DNA from 3 places in the uncultured Pseudosulfitobacter sp. genome. Region 1 is predicted to be linked to each of the others. Evidence: riboswitches for the same ligand, from Rfam matches in the RefSeq annotation. Region 1 holds a riboswitch; each other region holds the start of a gene.

Evidence for each region. Region 1 has a riboswitch for cobalamin ahead of bluB (5,6-dimethylbenzimidazole synthase). Riboswitches for the same ligand answer to the same signal wherever they lie in the genome.
Region 2: another riboswitch for cobalamin. It lies ahead of AAC077_RS01395 (TonB-dependent receptor); the one in region 1 lies ahead of bluB (5,6-dimethylbenzimidazole synthase).
Region 3: another riboswitch for cobalamin. It lies ahead of AAC077_RS06400 (hypothetical protein); the one in region 1 lies ahead of bluB (5,6-dimethylbenzimidazole synthase).

Annotation. Positions count from the first base shown of each region.
Region 1 is NZ_CAXBJW010000007.1:21,422-28,635, forward strand. It holds gene AAC077_RS15360 (ABC transporter permease) at 1-577, shown strand, start outside; gene AAC077_RS15365 (ABC transporter permease) at 577-1,497, shown strand; gene AAC077_RS15370 (BMP family ABC transporter substrate-binding protein) at 1,526-2,599, shown strand; cobalamin riboswitch at 2,687-2,867, shown strand; gene bluB (5,6-dimethylbenzimidazole synthase) at 2,917-3,597, shown strand; gene AAC077_RS15380 (metal-binding protein ZinT) at 3,662-4,339, opposite strand; gene blaOXA (class D beta-lactamase) at 4,447-5,250, opposite strand; gene AAC077_RS15390 (hypothetical protein) at 5,247-5,570, opposite strand; gene AAC077_RS15395 (glutathione S-transferase) at 5,723-6,331, shown strand; gene AAC077_RS15400 (aldo/keto reductase) at 6,384-7,214, shown strand, end outside.
Region 2 is NZ_CAXBJW010000001.1:274,363-281,576, reverse strand. It holds gene eda (bifunctional 4-hydroxy-2-oxoglutarate aldolase/2-dehydro-3-deoxy-phosphogluconate aldolase) at 1-33, shown strand, start outside; gene AAC077_RS01425 (hypothetical protein) at 102-323, opposite strand; gene AAC077_RS01420 (hypothetical protein) at 425-1,300, opposite strand; tRNA gene AAC077_RS01415 (tRNA-Thr) at 1,448-1,523, shown strand; gene AAC077_RS01410 (hypothetical protein) at 1,781-2,299, shown strand; gene AAC077_RS01405 (hypothetical protein) at 2,312-2,632, opposite strand; gene AAC077_RS01400 (DUF2312 domain-containing protein) at 2,785-3,048, opposite strand; cobalamin riboswitch at 3,196-3,399, shown strand; gene AAC077_RS01395 (TonB-dependent receptor) at 3,534-5,369, shown strand; gene AAC077_RS01390 (ABC transporter substrate-binding protein) at 5,356-6,192, shown strand; gene AAC077_RS01385 (iron ABC transporter permease) at 6,189-7,169, shown strand; gene AAC077_RS01380 (ABC transporter ATP-binding protein) at 7,166-7,214, shown strand, end outside.
Region 3 is NZ_CAXBJW010000001.1:1,288,113-1,295,326, forward strand. It holds gene AAC077_RS06390 (Mrp/NBP35 family ATP-binding protein) at 32-1,108, opposite strand; gene AAC077_RS06395 (DUF1127 domain-containing protein) at 1,220-1,567, shown strand; gene AAC077_RS06400 (hypothetical protein) at 2,483-2,755, opposite strand; cobalamin riboswitch at 2,862-3,058, opposite strand; gene AAC077_RS06405 (UvrD-helicase domain-containing protein) at 3,131-5,542, opposite strand; gene AAC077_RS06410 (pyruvate carboxylase) at 5,860-7,214, shown strand, end outside.

The DNA.
Region 1 (7,214 bases):
GTTGCTGAAAAACCCCGAAGGCTATGGCTTTCCGGGTTCGCGGAACCTGCAACAATATGCATCCGCTCATAACGCAGAGATCATCGCCGGATCGGGGATGCATTGGGGCGTTGTGGCCGCGCTGATTGCGGTGATATTCGCCTATGTTCTGCTGACGCGGCACCGGCTGGGTTTTGCCATTCGGGTCACGGGTGAAGCGCCGCGGGCGGCCAAGTTCGGCGGTGTGAACCCCGCGCGGCTGGTGCTGTTCTGTCTGGGCGCGTCGGGGATGCTGGCGGGGCTGGCCGGCATGTTCGAGGTCGCGGGACCAGCGGGCCAGATCACCATCGACTTTAACGTGGGCTATGGATTTACCGCGATCATCGTGGCCTTTCTGGGCCGGTTGCATCCCATTGGCATTCTGCTGGCCGGTGCGTTGATGGCGCTGACCTATATCGGCGGTGACATTGCACAATCGCAGCTTGGCCTGCCCGCTGCCGCCATTCAGGTGTTTCAGGGCATGTTGTTGTTTTTCCTGTTGGCGCTGGATGTGCTGACCAACTACAGGCTGCGTTTCGGCGCGGCAGAGGTGGCGTGATGGACCTGTCAGTAATCAATCCGATCCTTTTGCTGGCCGCCCTGATGAGTGCGGCCACCCCGATCCTTCTGGCCGCCACGGGCGAGCTGGTGGTGGAACGTGCGGGCGTTCTGAACCTGGGCGTCGAGGGGATGATGATCGTCGGCGCCATCGCGGGCTTTATCGTGGCGGTGAACACCGGATCGCCCGCGCTGGGGTTCATCGGGGCGGCGGCGGGCGGTGCGGTGCTGTCGCTGTTGTTCGTGTTCCTGACACAGGTGGCGCTGGCCAATCAGGTGGCGTCCGGCCTTGGGCTGACCCTGTTCGGGCTGGGGCTGTCGGCGCTGATGGGGCAAAGCTATGTGGGGGTGAAACCGCCGCGCATGGCCGATCTGGACCTTGGCCCGCTGAGCGATATTCCGGTGCTGGGCCGCATTCTGTTCAGCCATGATGCGATGGTCTATATCGGGCTGCTGATCGTGCTGGGCGTCTGGGCGGGCCTGAAATACACCCGCGCCGGTCTGGTGTTGCGCGCCGTTGGGGAAAACCACGATGCGGCGCATGCACTGGGCTACAAGGTCAAACGCATCCGCATGGCCGCCATCCTGTTCGGCGGGGCCTGTGCGGGGTTGGGCGGGGCCTATATTTCGCTGATCCGCGTGCCGCAATGGACCGAAGGCATGACCGCCGGCGTCGGCTGGATCGCATTGGCGCTGGTCGTCTTCGCCTCGTGGAAGCCGTGGCGCGTTTTGCTGGGCGCCTATCTTTTCGGCGGCATCACCCAGTTGCAGTTGAATCTGCAAGGCGCGGGCGTTGCCATTCCTGTCGAGTATCTGGCAATGTCACCCTACATCGTAACGATCATCGTTCTGGTGATCCTGTCTGCTGACAAATCCCGCGCACCGGGTTCTCTGGGGCGCATTTTCCATGCCTCGCACTGAGGCCAATAAACCGGGGAGTATAACACTCATGACCTTCACCAAACTGATGGCCACGGCGGCCTTGACGCTGGGCCTTGCCACGGGCGCTTTTGCCCAGGACAAGACCAAGGTCGGCTTTGTCTTTGTCGGCCCCGTCGGCGACGGCGGCTGGACCTACGAGCACAACCAAGGGCGTCTGGCCCTGGAAGAAGAGTTCGGCGACAAGGTCGAAACCGTCTACGTGGAAAGCGTGGCCGAAGGCCCCGACAGCGAACGCGTTATGACGCAGATGGCGCTGGACGGTGCCGATCTGATCTTTACCACGTCGTTCGGCTACATGGACCCGACCATCAACGTTGCGGCCAAATTCCCGAACGTGAAGTTCGAGCACGCCACCGGCTACAAGCGCGCTGACAACGTTTCGACCTATTCGGCCCGCTTCTATGAAGGCCGCGCCATTCAGGGGCATATCGCCGGTGCGATGACCAAATCGAACATCGTCGGTTATATCGGGTCGTTCCCGATCCCCGAAGTGATCCGTGGCATCAACTCGGCCTATATCCATGCCAAGAAGGTTAACCCTGACGTCCAGTTCAAGATCATCTGGGCTTACACATGGTTTGATCCGGCCAAGGAAGCCGACGCCGCCAAGGTTCTGATCGAACAGGGCGCAGACGTGATCCTGCAACACACCGACTCGACCGCTCCGCAGGCTGCGGCGCAAAAAGCGGGCAACGTGATCACCTTTGGTCAGGCATCCGACATGGGGCAATACGCGCCCATGCCGCGCGTGTCCTCGATCATCGACAACTGGGCACCCTATTACATCGCCCGCACCAAGGCCGTGATGGACGGCACTTGGTCCTCGACAGAAACATGGGACGGTATTGGCCCGGGCATGGTTGGCATCGGCGAGATTTCGGACGCGGTTCCCGCCGAGGTCAAAGCCGAGGCGCTGGCGCTGAAAGACCAGATCGCATCGGGTGAATACCACCCCTTCACCGGCCCGCTGAAAAAGCAGGACGGCAGCGATTGGCTGGCCGAGGGTGAAACGGCCGATGACGGCACGCTGGCTGGCATGAACTTTTATGTCGAAGGCATCGAAGGCGACATTCCGCAATAAGCGCGGCTGACATCTGAATTTGAAAGGCTCCGGCAGCGTCCGGGGCCTTTTTTCGTCTGTGGGGCTTTTGTTCGTCGGCAATTTCCGTGCATCCTGCCCCTGTCTGGTGCCCGCCTGTCGGGAGAATCGGGAAGCCGGTGAAATTCCGGCACGTGCCCAACGCTGTAAGGGGGATGGCCTGCTGCACATGCCACTGGATCACTCCGGGAAGGCGCAGGGGGCCAGGCGATCCCAAGTCAGAAGACCGGCCAGACAGCACGGTGTGCCCCGCGTGGACGGCAGGGTGGCCGCATATACGTGTTGTTGGGGACCAAACAATGACGACATCCACCGCGCTGGCGCAGGCCGCGCCCTTTTCCACCGCTGAACGAGACGCCGTTTACAAAGCGATCCACACGCGCCGCGACGTGCGCGACCAGTTTCTGCCCGATCCGGTGGCGGATGACGTGTTGCGCAGGCTGCTGGAGGCGGCGCATCACGCGCCGTCGGTCGGCCTGAGCCAGCCGTGGAATTTCATCGTGATCCGCGCGCAACAAGACCGCGATCGCGTCTGGCGGGCCTTTCAGCAAGCCAATGCCGAGGCCGCCGAGATGTTCGAAGGGACCCGCCGCGAAACTTACACATCGCTGAAGCTGGAGGGCATCCGCAAGGCGCCGGTCAACATCTGCGTCACCTGCGACCGGTCGCGGGGCGGCAAGGTGGTGCTGGGGCGCACGCACAATCCGAACATGGATGTCTACAGCACCGTCTGCGCGATCCAGAACCTGTGGTTGGCCGCGCGAGCCGAGGGGATCGGCATGGGCTGGGTCAGCATCTTTCGGGATGCGGACCTGCGGGCCATTCTGGGCATTCCCGACCGGATCGAAATCGTGGGCTACCTGTGTCTTGGCTATGTCGACGAGCTGTATGACCGCCCCGAGCTGGAGGTCAAAGGCTGGTCGCGCCGTCTGCCGCTGGAAGAAATGATATTTGACGGCAGATGGCAGGGTGAGCCTTGAGCCTGTGTTGGCGACAGTCAGGCCCCGGGTGTGCCGGGGCCTGATGCGGTCAGAGTAAGCGGCTCTAATGTGCCATCATATCCGCCGCAATCTGGTCGCCGGTTTTGTCGGACGGGTAGTAGGTGGGCCAGTTGGTCACCTCGTCCAGCAATGCGGCGCGGTCGTCGCCCCAATACAGGTGATAGTGCCCTGCCGTTTGGGGGGCGATGGCGTGGTCGCTGAACTGGATGAACGCGGGCGCCTGCGCGTCGCCTGCGACCTTTTCAAAGATGTAGCGCACGCCGCGGTTGCCTGCCTTGTAGGTCAGAACCTCGTAGCCATCATCGGCATAGGTGCCGCCAAAGGTCACGTCGTTTTGGGTAAAGGTCACGGTGTCGCCGTCGATCACAATACGGTCCACGTCGGTTTTATAACCCGTCTCGTAGGTGACGCGATGGTCGGCGGCTGATTTGTCGCCGCTTTCGGCCTTGTGCTGCATGACCGGATCCAGCGTGCCGTTTTGCAGCAGCGGGTAGACCGATTGCCAGTCGCCCTGCCAATCCGCGAGCGTGCGCGCGGCAATCTGGCTGTCGTCAAAATGACCGTGATAGATGTCGTCTGCGCTGTGGTCGTGGCTGTGTGCATGATCGTGTGCGGCGTGATCGTGACTGTGTGTCTTTGTTTCTGCCCGCGCCAGCGGGGCGCACAAAACCAAGGCCCCAAGGGCGGTTGCGGCGATGTGCGTTGAGAACGACAGTTGCATCATTTGTACCTCTCTTAAGTGATGAGGCCGCACCTATGTCATGATTCGTAACGTTATAACATATCCCAAATTAGAAGGCGGTGATATTTCGCTTGGCCTCTGCGCGGTCACCCCTTGGGCAGTGTCAGCGCCAATGCGGGCCAGTCGCGCAAGAACCCATCGCGGGTCAGGTTGCCCGGTGATCCGTCCTGCCGCGTGGTGGCCTTGGACAGCGTGGCAAAAACCATTATCCGTTCGCCCTTTTGCGCCCAACCGACGAACCAGCCCCATCCGGCAGCGCGGTCAAACGACCGGTCCGCGCGGCGCGGAAAGGCGGTGCCGGTTTTGCCCTTCACCTGCCAGCCGTCCACCTTTCGTGTTTCGACCGTCGCGCGGGTCAGCGCCATCGCACGCGGGGTGGCAGGCAGCGTATCGGCCACCAGCCCGCGCAGGAATGCCACCTGCTCGCGCGGGGATACTTTCAACGAAGACGCGATCCATGCGCGTTCCAGCCCGTTGTCAAACCCGGCATCGCCCGAGAAATCGCCATTGCCGTACCCGTAGGCCAGCGCATGATTGCGCAGCACATCCGCGCCCAGTGTCCGCGTGATCCGCTGCGAATACCAGACCACCGAATATTTCAGCCACCGTTCGGGCGTGGTGGGCTGTTGCCATGCTGCGCCGCCCCAATCCGGGTCGCCGTCGTGCGGCGTGAACACCGGTGTCTGCGTATCGGTCAGAAACCCCGTCTCAAACCCGATCAGCGCCAACGGCACCTTGAACGTTGATGCGGGCGTCACGCGGGTGTCGCAGTCGCCCCGCTCCATCAAAACCGCGCCGCTGCGCGCATCAATAACCAGGGTACAAACCTCGGCGGCCTGAGCCCCTGCGGCGCCCAGACACAGCGCCGTGACCATCAGCAACCGCTTCATTCCGGCACCGCGCAGGAAAACGGCAGGAACGATCCGGCCATGCCCTCGGCCACCGCCATCAGCGCCAAAGTATCGGCCAGTTCGTATTCTGCATCGCTCACCGGACACACCCGACCCTGCAAACACCCCGACGCCAGAAAGGCGGCATGATCGTCCAGGAACCGCGCGCTGATACCGGCCATGTCGCCGGCGGTCATCTGCGTCCATGCAACCGAATAGCGGCTGCATTTCTCGGCGTTCCAGCCGTCGGGCTGCACTTGTGTGGCCGCAGGACCGGCCAGCAGCAGCACAAAAAGTGTCAGAAAGGATATGCGAGTCACAGACGCCCCCGAACCAGTGTCAGCCACTTTGATAAACCGCGCCCGACGAAACGACAAACCCGCGCAGTCAGGTTCTTGGCTGAAACCTCTCCTTGCGTCACGACATTGAAAAACCGGTTTCCAACGCCGGATTCCCGTGCCAACCTGAGCGGATGATCACATTGCATCACCTCAACCGGTCCCGCTCTCATCGTATTCTGTGGCTGCTCGAAGAGGCCGGCGCCGAGTACACGGTCAAGCATTACAAACGCGACGAGAAAACCAACCTCGCGCCGCCGGAACTGACCGCGATTCACCCGCTGGGCAAATCCCCGATGATCGAGATGGATGGCCGGCTGATCACCGAAAGCGCTGCCATCGTCGAAGTGATCTGCGCCAAACACGCGCCCCAGATGGTGCCTGCGAAAGACGACCCCGCCTATGTGCAACACCTTGAGCTGATGCACTTTGCCGAAGGGTCCGCGATGACCCCGATCCTGCTGAACCTGTACGTGGGGCGGTTGGGCGAGGCGGGTGCACCGCTGCATCCGCGCATTCACGAACAACTGAATTCGCACTTTGGCTATATGAACGACGTGCTGCGTCCGTCGGGCCATTTCGTGCTGGACGATCTGTCGGCTGCCGACATCATGCTAAGCTTTCCCGCAGAGATCGCGATGATGCAGGGCCGCGCCAAGGATTTCCCGCGCCTGGCCGATTTTGTCGAACGCATCCACGCCCGCCCGGCCTATCAGCGGGCGACCGCGCAAGGGGCCGACTAAAGAGGGCCAGCCCCCCATTGCGCCGCTGTCATGGCCATGTAAATCTTGGCCCATGACACAGCTTACATCCCCCGATGGCACCCCTGCCAGCCGCCTGACCTTTGGTACGATGCAATTCGGCGGCAATGCCGACGCCGCCGCGTCGCGTGCCATGTTTGATGCCTGCCGCGATGCGGGCATCAGCCATTTCGACACGGCATATGTTTACACCGAAGGGCGATCCGAAAGCCTGTTGGCCGACATGGTCAAAGCCGACCGCAACAGCCTGTTGATCGCCACCAAGGTCGCCTACACAGGCGGGGCCAGCCGGATCAACATTCTGGAACAGTTCGACGTGTCGCGCAAACGGCTCCAACTGGACATGGTCGATCTGCTGTACATCCACCGCTTTGACCCCGACACGCCGCTGGAAGAAACCATGGACACGCTGGCCCATCTGCAAGCGCAGGGGGCAATCCGCTATATCGGCGTGTCGAACTTTGCCGCCTGGCAGGTGATGAAAGCCCAAGCCATCGCCGCGCGGTTCGAAACCCGCATTGATGTGATCCAGCCCATGTACAACCTTGTGAAACGTCAGGCCGAGGTCGAGATCATCCCGATGTGCGTCGATCAGAACATCGACGTGGTGCCCTATTCGCCGCTGGGTGGCGGGTTGCTGACCGGAAAATACGCCGCTGGAGGCACGGGCCGGCTGAGCACCGACGACCGCTATGCCACACGCTACGGCTTGCCGTGGATGCACCAGACGGCCGCCGATCTGGCGGCGCTGGCAGAGGAGATGAACGTGTCGCCCGCCACATTGGCCGTGGCCTGGGCTGCCGCCCACCCTGCCCGTCCGCGCCCGATCATTTCGGGACGCAGCGTGGATCAGTTGCAGCCGTCG
Region 2 (7,214 bases), on a different contig from region 1:
CTGGCACAGGCAGCGGCGCAGTTAGAGCGCTGACAAGGCCCCCCATCGCCCCGCAGAACATATGGCCGCTTGCATCCCAAGCGGCCATTTTCACACGCGGCTTATGACTGACACTGGGCCGGCATCTTGAAATCCGGCTGCCGCGTCTTTGCCTCGGCGTACAGAGCGCATTCTGCCGCGACCATATCGGCGCGGGCCTTTTCAATTTCCGCACGTTGTTCCGGCGTTGGCTGTTTCTTGGGGGCCGATGTAGATGTCGGTGTCGATGTCCCGCAGGCGACCAACGCCAGTGCGGCGATCAGCGGCAAGGCAAGTTTGCGCATGTGTTTTTGTCCATGTTTTCAAAGCCGAACATAATTGTTCGCCGCATGAGTGTGGGAACACTGGCCGCGTGTCAACGCCGGTTCAACCACAACATGCTCTGTCAGGGCGCGATCAGCGTCACCCCCGGCATCCGCTGGATGCGCAGCATGTCGTCGTCATAGACCTCGGTCAGCTCGTCAACCAGATCCTCGGTCCAGCCGGGCATGTCCAGCTCTTCCTCGATCTCGTCTTCCAGCGCGTATTTGTCCAGAAACGCCGCGATCACCCGGCGTTTCTGGATCTCGGTCATCGCCGGATGGGTCTTGAGATAGCCGCGAAACCGCTGCATCCCTTCGGGCGACATGATGTCACCCAGCACGTCAAAGCCGCCGATGATCTTTTCGTTGTGCTCCAGCCCCGCCATCTCGCGGATGATCTCGGCCCAGATCAGCGGCGTGTCCTCGTTGCACCACACCGTGATGTTCACGTTGGGCGCGGCCGCACGCACTTCGACCAGCATGTCCGACCACCGCACATCCGCCGGATCGACCCCACCCAGAAACGCGTCCACGCTTTCATGCGGTGACGCACGGAACACCGCGGGCAAAAACGCCGCCGGATTGCGCAGCGCTGTGAACATCTCGATCTGGTCATGCGGGAAAAGCTGGCTCATTTGCACCATCCGCTCGGCCGCATTGGGATAAAGCAGCCCGCCCCGCACCGACGCGCGCGGCGCACCGAACACATGCGCATGGCTCAGAATCACACGATCTGCATCTTCCGCGTCCAGAATGGCATCCAGCAAAACATCCCGCGCCCCTTCGGCGGGTGCTGCGTTCTGCATCGCGCCAAACGTATCACGCAACAATTTGCGATAGCGCGAAGGCCCGGGCACGGCCACGCCCTTGGCGGCAAAGTCTTCCTTGTTGCGCAGCAGGCATTTGACCAACCGCTCTTCTTCCGTGAAGTGCGCGCCTGTATGAAGAACAATCTGCATAAATGGGTGTCTGATCCTGTAAGGCTGTGCCCGTGCGTTTGTTATAGCGTTTTTGACGGTCGGGAAAACCACCAAACATAAACTGCATCAGCAAGTGCATTTTCATCTTGCGCGTCGTGTAACAGCGCAGTAAACGAGCGCCCGAGTGCCCCTATAGCTCAGCTGGTAGAGCAACTGATTTGTAATCAGTAGGTCCGCGGTTCGAGTCCGTGTGGGGGCACCATTTTTCCTTAAATCTCAGTAATTTTTCGCGCAGTCACAGCGCTCTTATACGTGCGCATGTCATCATAAACCGGGGCCAAAGGCGCTTCCTTTCGAAATGTCCCTCCTGCTGTGGCCACAGCCCAACCTTGCGGGAGAATCGCCAAGCCCCTCTTCTCTTGCCAAGACCGCAAACTGTGCAGAGCCGGCGGATACATTTGGCCTACCCTCGGCGACATTTTAGCTTATTGGGAGAGCAAATCTTATCAAGGACGCACCATGACATCCTCACAGACCCTGCCAGAACTGGTTAACGCTGCACTGACTGCCGCGAAAGCGTCACAAGACCGGATTTCGGCAATCCTGGAACATGCGCAGGGTCAGCCTCTGTCGGGCGCGCAAATCGAAGAAGTGACATCTGAAACGGTCGCAATCGAATTGGCGGCCGTCGATGTCTTTACCGTGTTCGAAGCACGCATGCAGCGCCATTTCAAACGCGGCCCGCTGTCACGCAAAGTCGAAGCCCGGTTGTCGGCCGCCGGACATGCCGATCTTGCCCACAGGCTTCACCAATACTACCTGGCGATCAATGTCCTGAAGCACGGCACAGGCGCGAGCCATCGTGAGTTGCTGAGCGCCAAGACACCGATGTTTGCCGTGGTACAGGCCGCGGAAGGCCCGACCAGGGCCGAGGGCGCGCCCTCGGGCTTGATTGATGTCATGTCGCCGCGTTTCTTTGACGGGTTGGCGGAAACCATTCTTGACGCATCTCAGTTTCTCGAGAACGGCCAGGGTTAGGCGCAGCCGCGCTCAGCCGCAATCTGTCACATTCTCAACGCGCAACCAGCCCGCGATGCCGCTTTGCCAGATGTCGCGTTGTGTGCTGTCGTGGCGCACCCACAGCCAGCTTTCCGACTGCGCCGGAGCCAGATCCTGTTGAGGGTAAAGAACAATATCTCCCACGGGCACAACGTGAAGAAGGTCCGAACTCTCGTCGGGTTCAGCATGTAGTGGCACGCTTGCCGCGCCCGCAACGGTTGCGACAACCTCACAAGCCTCGGAGGCCAGGGCCGGTGATGACATCCCTGACAGGACGCAAAGCAACGCGGCAAAGCCGGTGGTCTGTCGCATGAAAATCCCCCCGTGGCCGACAATTGACCACGCCCCTGACGCTACGCTGCCCGGTCAAAGGCGGCAAGCATTCAAGTAAAGAGGTGCACCGTCCCGGTACGGACAGGGTGCAGCAGGTGCGAGGCAAGCAATCGCGCGCCCCGCGCCCCGCGTCAGGACATGCCCAGCGCTTCTTTGTACATCTCCAGAACCGCTTCTTCTTCGGCGATGTCGTCGGGCTCGCGCTTGCGCAGGGCGATGACCTTGCGGATCACCTTGGTGTCGTAACCGCGCCCTTTGGCTTCGGCCATCACCTCTTTTTGCTGTTCGGCAAGGTCTTTTTTCTCGGCATCCAGACGTTCGATCCGCTCGATGAACTGGCGCAGTTCGTCGGCGGTCACGCGGTAGCTTTCAAGGTTCGTGGCGGTGTCGGTCATGGGGCGCGTCCTTCGGTCAGGGCTGGTCTGGCAAGACCCAACCGATACCGTCCTGCCCTGCCGCCTGCAAGTCACCTTTGACGCCGGTTTGACGCAAGCCCCGCCTGCTGCGTCGCATTCACAACTTGATCGGCAGCGATCCGCAGGCTAAGCCACGCCTACTTTGGTTCGGCGGGGTGACTCGTCGTTAAAGGGAACGCGGTACGGGGCAATTTCCCCAAATCCGTGACTGCCCCCGCAACTGTAAGCGGTGAGCGCCGCCGTCACATGCCACTGGGGATCAACCCCGGGAAGGCGCGGCCCCGCATCGACCCGCAAGTCAGGAGACCTGCCAAAGGGATCACCCGGATACACGCGCGGGGTGCGTATGTGTCGGCGGCCTGACCGCTTTGGTGGCGTTTCACCGGCGGAAGGCGCTTTGTCCTTTCCCATATCGACGACCAAAGGGCCGGACCCAACCGACCCGTCTGTAAGGGGATAATTTTATGAAACATCTACTCGCTTCGGCCTCCGTGCTGGCCATGGCCACCCTGCCCCGCGTTGCACTGGCGCAGGATGACGCCTTTGATCTGGGCACGATCACCGTCTCGGCCAGCCAGACGCCGGTTGAGACGAAACGCACCGGCACTGTGGTCGAAGTGGCCGAGCAGGACGACATCGAAAAGAGCAGCAGCGCGCGCGTTGAAGAAACGCTGGACACTTTGCCGGGCATTTCGGTGTCGGGCAATGGCGGCCTTGGCAGCACCACGACGCTGCGCATCCGTGGCCTGCCCGGCAAATACATCCCCGTCTACATCGACGGCATCGACATGACCGACCCTTCCAGCGGGCAAACATCTTTCGGATTCGGCAGCCTAACCACCGCGGGTATCGACCGGATCGAAGTGCTGAAAGGCTCGCAATCAGCAATCTACGGTTCAGAGGCTATTGGTGGGGTGATCAACATCACCACCCTGCGTGCCACCGAAATGGGAACACAACTGCGCTATAGCTTCGAAGCAGGCAGCTACGACACTTATTCCGCCACATTTGGCGTGGCGACCAAAACTGAGCGCGGTGAGCTCGCCTTTACCTTCAGCCATATCGACACCAACGGGTTTTCTGCGGCTGATGAAAATGATGGCAACGACGAAGCTGACGGTTATAAAGGCACGACGCTTTTTCTAACGGGTGCCCATCAGGCCACCGATGTTGTCAAGCTTGGTTTCGCATTGAACTACATCGATAGCGAAACTGAATATGACAGCTTCAATCCGGGCCTCACAGATACCGACGATTTATCGCTTATTACACGGAAAGGCGCACGCATTTACGCTGAAGTCGATGGCGGTGTAATTCAGCATACTTTTTCCATGAATTACTCAGAAACCGACCGCGAATATAAATCTGGTGGCAATAGCAATTTCAATGGACGCCGCAACGAGCTCGCCTACAAAGGCGTGACCCAGATGGGCGCGGTTGATCTGGCCTTTGGCGCCAGCTACACCGAAGAAAAATCTGACGTCGACGGAGTCAAGAACACTTACGAGATCGCGTCGGTCTTTGGCGAGGCACAATATGCCGCCTCCGAGGATGTGGACCTGAGCTTTGCTCTTCGTCACGACGACCACTCGACCTTTGGCGGGTTCACCACGGGCCGTCTTGCGGCCAACTGGCGCATCACAGCGGACACCACCCTGCGCGCGTCCATTGGCACCGGGTTCCGTGCGCCATCGCTCTACGAGTTGTTCGACCCTCTCTATGGCAACTCGTCATTGGTTCAAGAAGAAAGCCGAAGCGCCGAGATTGGCGTTGAACACCGCTTTGCCAAAGATGCACAGATCAAGGCCACCGTCTTCTACACAGAAATCGACAACTTGATAGACTACTTTGATCCTGATGGCTGGACTGGGCCGATTCCGGGGCGCTTTGAACAGTTGCAAGGTGCATCGCGAACTTCTGGCCTTGAACTGTCGGGCCGCGTGGCGCTGGGGGCGGGCACCGATCTGTTCGGCTCGTACACCTACACAGATGGCAAAGATTCAAGCGGCAACCAGTTGATACGCGTGCCCAAGCACGACTTTGTCATTGGCGTCGAGGCAGACCTGAGCGACAAGCTGTCAGGCCAGCTGGTGCTGAACCACGTCGCAGGGCGCGCCAATGACGGCGGCAATGCAATGCCCGACTACACCGTGGTGAACGCCTCCATGACCTATGACTTCAGCGACACCACCGAAGGCTATGTGCGGCTGGAGAACCTGACCAACGAGCAATACCAGACCTCGTACGGCTACGGCACTTCTGACCGCGCGATTTACTTTGGCGTCCGTGCGTCGTTCTGATCTCATAACATCCCTGGCGGCGCTGCTGGTCAGCGCCGCTGCGGCCATGGCAGCCCCCCCGCAGCGGGTGGTCTCGATCAACCTGTGCACCGACCAGCTTGCGTTGCTGATGGCCGCCCCCGGTCAACTGGTGTCGGTCACACGGTTGTCACACGAGGACACGGATTCGGCTTTTTCCGAACAGGCCCGCGCCCTGCCCGCGAACGGATCGGGCGCCGAAGAAGTTTATCTGCTGAAACCCGATCTGGTGCTGGCCGGCACGTTCACCTCGATGGCGACGATTTCCATGTTGCGCAACCTTGGTATCGAAGTGGTGCAATTCGCCCCCGCCCGCGCGCTGTCGGATGTGCCCGAGCGGTTGGCGCAGATGGGCACCGCCCTGGGCCGCGAGGCTGAGGCCACCGCCCTGATCGACACCTTCAACAGCGAACTTGCCGAGCTCTCCGCCACACCTGCCCACCGCCCCCGCGCCGCACTGACATATGTGAACAACTATTCCTCGGGCCGCCATTCGCTGGCGGGTGACGTGCTGTTTGCCGCCGGATTCGACAATGTCGCGGAAGAGGTGGGCCTTGGGTCGGTTGGCGTGCTGCCGCTGGAGCAGCTGGTGCTGCTGGCCCCTGATGTGATTGTCCAAGGGCGCAATTATCCCGGTGCCGCGCGCGCCGAGGACAATCTGGACCACCCAGCCCTGTCGTCGCTGAAAGGCACCTATATGGCCGGAGAGCTGACCGACCGTGATTGGGTCTGCGGTACGCCGAACGTGCTGAACGCCGTGCGCAGCATGGTAAATCTGCGCAAACAGGTCGAGGCCCGCAAATGAAGCTGACGGTTCTTCTGACGACCCTTTGCGTGGTCCTGTTCGTGATTTCGCTGGTGACCGGCACCACGCCTGTGTCCGTGTGGCATTCGTTCACCAGCCTGTTCGCCACCGACGGCACTCCGATGAGCGTGGTAATGCAGCAAATCCGCCTGCCGCGTGCGCTGTTGGCGGTGATGATCGGCGCGTCGTTGGGGGTATCCGGTGCCGCGATGCAGGGCTATCTGCGCAACCCGCTGGCCGAGCCGGGCCTGATCGGCGTGTCGGCGGCGGCGGGTCTGGGCGCGGTGCTGGCGCTGCAAACCGGACTGGCGGCCGCCTTTGCCTTGGCGTTGCCGCTGTCGGCGCTGCTGGCGGCGCTGATCGCCGTGGCGATGATCCTGACGCTGGCCGGACCGGGCGGCGCGGCGCTGACGCTGATCCTTGCGGGGATTGCGATTTCGGCGCTGGCCTCGGCCTTTACCTCGCTGGTGCTGAACCTGTCGCCGAACCCCTTTGCCGCCGCCGAAATCGTGTTCTGGATGCTGGGGTCGCTGGCCGACCGGTCGTTTTCGCACGTCTGGCTGGCGCTGCCGTTCATGGTGGTGGGCTGGGTGCTGCTGGGGTCGTTGGGCCGTGGTCTGGACGCGCTGACGCTGGGCGAAGACGCCGCCGCCGCGATGGGCGTGCGCCTGCCCCGTTTGCGTCTGGCGTTGGTCATCGGCACGGCGGCCTGTGTGGGCGCCGGTACGGCTGTTGCAGGCTCCATCGGCTTTGTCGGACTGGTGGTGCCGCATGTGCTGCGCCCCTTTGTGGGTGGGCAACCGTCGCGGCTGCTGTGGGCCTCGGCGCTTGGCGGGGCGGCGATGGTGCTGGCGGCGGACATAGCTGTGCGCGTGGCCCTGCCCGACCGCGACCTGAAGCTGGGCGTGCTGATGGCGCTGGTCGGTGCGCCGCTGTTCCTGCACCTGATCTACAAGACGCGGGGGACACTGCAATGAGCCTGCTGACCCTGCAAAACCTGACCGTTCAACGCGGCGCCTGTC
Region 3 (7,214 bases), on a different contig from region 1:
GAGGCAAACCGCGCCCAGGATTAGGCAAGCCTCAGGCCATGCCGCCGTCGATCAACCCCTTGGCGATCTTGGCATAGGCCTGCGCCATCGGTCCGTCGCCCGCGGCTACCGGTGTGCCATTGTCACCGGCCAGCCGCGTTTCCAGATCAATCGGCAAGGCCCCCAGCAGCGGCACACCCATCTTCTGCGCTTCGGTCGCCACGCCACCGGTGCCGAAAATCTCGTGCTGCGCGCCGCAGTCGGGGCAGATGAACATCGACATGTTTTCAATCAGCCCCAGCACAGGGGTTTTCAGCGTCTTGAACATGTCCAGCGCCTTGCGTGCATCAATCAGCGCCACGTCCTGCGGCGTGCTGACCACGATGGCCCCGGTCAGTTCGGATTTGGTGCACAGGGTCAGTTGAACATCGCCGGTGCCCGGCGGCAGATCGACCAGCAGCACGTCCAGCTCGCCCCACTGCACCTGCCCCAGCATCTGTTGCAGCGCGCCCATCAGCATCGGGCCCCGCCAGACCACGGCCTTGCCCTCTTCCATCATGAAACCGATCGACATCAGCGTAACGCCATGCGCGTGCAGTGGGATGATCGTCTTGCCGTCGGGCGATGCGGGGCGTTTGTTCACCCCCATCATGCGCGGCTGCGAGGGTCCGTAAATATCGGCATCCAGCAGCCCCACCTTGCGGCCCTGTTTGGCCAGCGCCACGGCCAGGTTCGACGACACGGTGGATTTGCCCACACCGCCCTTGCCCGAGCCAATGGCCAGAATGCGCTGAACCCCCGACGGCTTGGTCGGGCCGTCCTGCGGCTTGGGGTGGCCGCCGATCTTCAGGCTGGGCGGCGGTGTCGCGGGTTTGGCGGCGGGGCCGTGGGCGGTCAGGGCCACCTGCACGCTGTCCACGCCCGACACGGCGGCCACGGCAGCTTGCGCCGCTTCGCGGACCGGCCCCATGGCCTGCGCGGCCTCGGGCGTCGGTGCCTCGATGACAAAGCGCACGGCGCTGCCGTCGATCTGGATGGCACGAATCAAATCGCGGCTGATCAGGTCGCCGCCATCGGGCAAGGCGACTCGTTTCAGCGCGGCGGTGATCAGATCGTTTGTAAGTGTCATGTCATACCTCTTTTCACAGCCATTGTTGTGGCAGTTGCCGCCGCAGGTGCAACCCCTAACGGCGGTTTGCACAAGGCTTGGGCGCTTTGCAAAAATAGGTCAGTGCCCCCTATGCATTTGCTGCATGGCAGCATTGTTGATACGTCTATTGTGCAGGCGCAGCATTTCACTAAATTGAAGTCAACACGAACGCAAACGAACGCAAAACAAACATCCGAGGCACCGACGAACATGGCCTATCTGAACCAGACAACCACATACGCAAGCCTGACCGAGCGTCTGCTGGCAACCACAGCACGCCTGCTGGACGCCGCTGCGGCACGTCAGGCAAAACGCGCGGTCTACCGCACAACATTCAACGAGCTGGCAAGCCTGGGTGATCGCGATCTCGCTGATCTCGGCCTGCACCGCTCGCAAATCCGCCGGATTGCCACCGAGGCAGCCTACGGCGACAAGTAATACGAGTTCGGGCATTTTCACCTCCTCCCGGAAATGTCCGTCACGACGCGGCGGTATCTCTCCTCCTCCCTGATGCCGCCGCACCTTTTCCCCGATCAAACGGGGATACGACATCGCTGCCGGTCTTTCCTCCTCCCTGACCTGCGCAGTGACTAACGCGGCGACACCGCTCCTCCCTCAGGTGTCGCCGCACAGGATACCCCGGTCAAACGGGGGTTTGGATCGCCACTTGGGTCTCTCCTCCTCCCTGACCCGGTGGTGAACTAGGCGGCGGCCCTTCCTCCCAAGTGCCGCCGCACCTTCTACCCCGGTCAAACGGGGATACGGATCGCCACCTGGCCTCTCCTCCTCCCTGGCCCGGTGGTGAAAATACGCGGCGGTCTCTCCTCCCAGATCCCGTCGCACCCTAAAATTGTCGGGCCTCTCCTCCTCCCTGGTCCCGGCAATTGCAAAGGCGGCGGTCCCATCCTCCCGGGGCCGCCGTTTTTTTATGTTTGTGAGGGGGTTCGGAATGTGGTGTCGGCGCGCGGCGCGATTGGTCGCTGTGCGGGACGAAGCTGCCGTTAGAAATGGAATGCGAAGCCGCGCATCGTCGGGCCGTGGTGCGGCGATCCTGCTTCTGTGACTGGCACTTTATGGCAGCCAAGCACATCCAACCTGTCCGTCACGCGCAACAGCAACCAAATCGCCGTGCCGTGGGGCGGCCCGGCGATGCGCGGCGGCCTTCGGCCTTGATTCCGCGCGGGGGAAAGAGGAACAGGCTCGAACCGGACATTCAGAGCAAATCGCCCTAAGGGCTGCTTTGAGCCCCAAGGAGAGCAGACCTGTCGATCGGTTTCCCCAACCAAATCGCTTGTCGAAAACCACTGCTGGCTCACGCTGACAACAGGTGAGGGTTACGCAGTGCCAAACCGCTTAATGCACCATCCGACGCCCCGCAGCCCCACCCCGGCGCTGTGGCGTCGGAATGTGATGCGTCGCCGCTGCGATATGATCCAGAAAAGCGCTGACCGCAGGGCCGGGGTTGTCATCCTCCCAATGCGCCAGCACATCGCGCGCCGCCTGTCTGGGCCGCACGTCCTGCGGCAGGGTAAACACCCATTCCAGAAACCCCGCCCGCGCCGCCGCATCGCCGTCGGCACCGGCATTGTCCAGATCGGCAAGCCCTGCCACGATCCTTGAAAACATCTGTCGTCCTTTCCCGTCACGCCCCGTGACGTATTCCATTGGACGGATGGTTCGGGAAGGGCAGCACGGGAACAGACCTGTGCACAGCCGCCTCCATCGCCACCCGCGATTCACGTAACACCAAGGCTGGTTTCCGGGCTTGGGGCGGGCGGCCTTGCGGCCTGCGACGGGCACCTTCCCGGGGACTGTCCCCAGTGGCCTTGCCCGTTGCATCCCACCCTCACCGTTGCGGGGGCAGCGCCGGCATCTCACCGGCTTCCCAATTCTCCGCCCGTGGGCGGCACCTTGGACGTTCAGATTAGAAGTGCAGCCGATTCACAGCAAGTGCAAAGACGGCAGCAAGCGGCTGTTTGCGACGTGCCCTGGGGTCATGCCCTAAAACGGAATATCGTCGGTGCCGGTGATGAACTTTGACACGACCTTTTTCAGCCCCGCCTTTTCAAACGCGATCTCCAGCTTGTCGCCCTCGATCCCGACAACCGCGCCATAGCCGAACTTCTGGTGGAACACCCGTTCACCGACGGTAAAGCTGCTGACGGCGCTGGCGTCGATGGTGGTGTTGCGGCTTTCGCGGGGCTGGCTGACCGACCGGTCCTGACTGCGCGCCTGCAACCGCCGCCATCCGGGCGAGTTGTAGACATTGGCATCGGCCGCAGCATCGTGCAGGCGGGATTTGACCTCGGCCATGCCGGCCGCACCGTAATTGCCACCGTGCAGCCCCGGCGGGGTCAGCACATCGACGTGGTCGGCGGGCAATTCGTCGATAAACCGCGACGGCAGGGCCGACTGCCACTGACCGAACACGAACCGGTTCGACACGAACGAAATCGTGCACACTTCCTCGGCGCGGGTGATGCCGACATAGGCCAGCCGCCGCTCTTCCTCCAACCCCTTCAGCCCGCTTTCATCCATTGACCGTTGCGAGGGGAACAGGCCGTCCTCCCAGCCGGGCAGGAACACCATGGGAAATTCCAGCCCCTTGGCCGCGTGCAGGGTCATGATGCTGACCTTGGCGCCCTCGCCTTCCTGCTCGTTGTCCATGATCAGGCTAACGTGCTCCAGAAACCCTTGCAGGTTCTCGAAATTGTGCAGCTGGTTGATCAGCTCCTTGAGGTTCTCCAGCCGCCCCGGTGCCTCGGGTGTCTTGTCGTTCTGCCAGTGGGCGGTATAGCCGCTGTCGTCCAGAATCACCTCGGCCAGTTCGATGTGGGTATAGTCCGGCGCGGTGTCGGTTTCGGTGTCCACCACGCTGTCGTCATCGTCCAGAACGCGGGTGCCGTTCGACCGCAGCATCGCGGACCAACGGTCGATACCCTCGACCAGCTTGCGCAGCTCGGCACCCCCCTTGCCCTTAATCAGCCCTTGTTCAACCGCAATCCGCGCGCCTTCGACCAGGTTCACACCATTGGCCCGCGCCGTGATCTGGATCGTCTGCTGCGCCTTGTCGCCAAGGCCGCGCTTGGGCGTGTTGACGATACGTTCAAACGCCAGATCATTGTCCGGCGACACCACGACACGGAAATAGGCCATCGCATCGCGGATTTCCAAACGCTCGTAAAAGCGCGGGCCACCGATCACGCGGTAGGGCAGCCCGATGGTCAGGAACCGGTCCTCGAAGGCGCGCATCTGGTGCGAAGCACGGACCAGGATCGCCATCTCGTCCAGGTTCATCGCCCGCAGGCCACGGGTGCCACGCTGCGCCGCCTCGATCTCCTCACCGATCCAGCGGGCCTCTTCCTCGCCGTCCCAATGGCCGATCAGGCGCACCATCTCGCCCTCGGTCTCTTCGGTCCACAACGTCTTGCCCAGCCGGTCCGAGTTGCCCGCAATCACGCCAGACGCTGCCGCCAGAATATGCGGGGTCGAGCGGTAGTTCTGTTCCAGCCGCACCACATGCGCGCCGGGAAAATCCTTTTCAAACCGCAGGATGTTGCCCACCTCGGCCCCGCGCCAGCCATAGATCGACTGGTCGTCGTCGCCCACGCAACAGATGTTCTTGTGCCCGCCCGCCAGCAGCCGCAGCCAAAGGTACTGGGCGACGTTGGTGTCCTGATATTCGTCCACAAGGATGTATTTGAACCAGCGTTGATACTGTTCCAGCACATCGGGGTGCTTTTGAAAGATCGTGACCATGTGCAACAGCAGGTCACCGAAATCCGTGGCGTTCAGGTCGATCAGCCGGCGCTGGTATTGCGCGTACAGCTCGACACCCTTGTGATTGTAGGCCCCCGCATCCGCCGCCGGGATCTTGTCCGGCGTCAGCGCGCGGTTTTTCCATGCATCAATGACCCCGGCCAGTTGCCGCGCGGGCCAGCGTTTGTCGTCAATGCCCGCCGCACTGACCAGTTGTTTCAACAGACGCAACTGGTCGTCCGTGTCCAGAATGGTAAAGTTCGACTTCAACCCCACCAGTTCCGCGTGCCGCCGCAGCAGCTTGACGCAGATGGCGTGGAAAGTGCCCAGCCACGGCATGCCTTCGATCTGCTGGCCCAGCATCTGGCCCACGCGGTTCTTCATCTCGCGCGCGGCCTTGTTGGTAAAGGTCACGGCCAGCACCTCGTTCGGGCGTGCGCGTCCCGTCATCAGCAAATGGACGATTCGCGCCGTCAACGCGCGGGTCTTGCCGGTGCCCGCCCCTGCCAGCATCAGCACTGGGCCGTCCATCTGTTCGACAGCGGCCCGTTGCGCAGGGTTCAACCCGTCCAGATAGGGTTGCGGGCGCGCGGCCATGGCGCGGGCGGACAGCGAAGCGCCTTCAAAGGCGTCCATTTCATCGAAACTGCTCATGTGGCCCGATATACAGGTCCCGCGTCCCGAGGGAAAGGGTGTTCCACGGATGTTCTCATTGCAGACCCCGCACGGAACGCCCCGCCTGCACGGACGCCCTGTCCGGCTTTGTTCCGTCCCGACCGCTATGGGCGCGCCTGTCAAATGCCCCGATCTGCGTCAGCCCTGCTGAGTCTGTGCGCTAACATGTCAGAGAGCAGACCGGATGCGCCGCAAACGCGCCGCTGAGCGGTGTCATTGGGTTGTAACAGTCGCATAATTTGACCTACACCCTGCGTGAACACCATCAGGTCGTTACTTACATAAGGATGTCCACCTTGACTGAGTTCTCCAAAATTCTCATCGCCAACCGTGGTGAAATCGCCATCCGCATCATGCGGGCCGCCAACGAGATGGGCAAAAAGACGGTGGCCGTCTTTGCCGAAGAGGACAAGCTGGGGCTGCACCGGTTCAAGGCGGACGAAGCTTATCGCATTGGCGAAGGCATGGGGCCGGTCGCGGCCTATCTGAGCATCGAGGAAATCATCCGCGTGGCCCGCATGTCGGGTGCCGACGCGATCCACCCCGGGTACGGCCTGCTGTCGGAAAACCCCGATTTCGTCGATGCCTGCGACGCGGCGGGCATCACCTTTATCGGTCCCAAGGCCGAAACCATGCGCGCCCTGGGCGACAAGGCCAGCGCGCGGCGTGTGGCGGTCGAGGCCGGTGTGCCGGTGATCCCTGCGACCGAAGTGCTGGGCACCGATATGGACGCGATCCGCACCGAGGCTGCCGAGGTCGGCTATCCGCTGATGCTGAAAGCGTCCTGGGGCGGCGGTGGTCGGGGCATGCGTCCGATCAACGGCCCCGACGAGCTGGAAGAAAAGGTGCTGGAAGGCCGCCGCGAGGCCGAGGCCGCCTTTGGCAACGGCGAGGGCTATCTGGAAAAGATGATCCTGCGCGCCCGCCACGTCGAGGTGCAGATCCTGGGCGACAAACATGGCGGCATGTACCACCTGTTTGAACGCGACTGTTCCGTGCAGCGGCGCAACCAGAAGGTCGTGGAGCGTGCCCCTGCCCCCTACCTGACACCCGAGCAGCGCGAGGAGATCTGCGCGCTTGGCTACAAGATCTGCAAACACGTGAATTACGAATGCGCCGGCACCGTCGAATTCCTGATGGATATGGACGACGGCCAGTTCTATTTCATCGAAGTGAACCCGCGCGTGCAGGTGGAACACACCGTCACCGAAGAAGTCACCGGCATCGACATCGTGCGCGCCCAGATCCTGATCGCCGAGGGCAAGAGCATCGCCGACGCCACCGGCAAGGACAGCCAGTCGGACGTGACCCTGAACGGCCACGCCCTGCAAACCCGGATCACCACCGAGGACCCGCAGAACAACTTTATCCCCGACTATGGCCGCATCACCGCCTATCGGTCGGCCACGGGTCTGGGCATCCGTCTGGACGGCGGCACGGCTTACGCGGGCGGCGTCATCACCCGCTATTACGACAGCCTGCTGACCAAGGTGACAGCCAAGGCACCGACGCCCGAGATGGCCATCGCCCGCATGGACCGCGCCCTGCGCGAATTCCGTATTCGCGGTGTCAGCACCAACATCGCCTTCGTCGAAAACCTGCTGAAGCACCCGACCTTCCTCGATTACAGCTATACCACCAAGTTCATCGA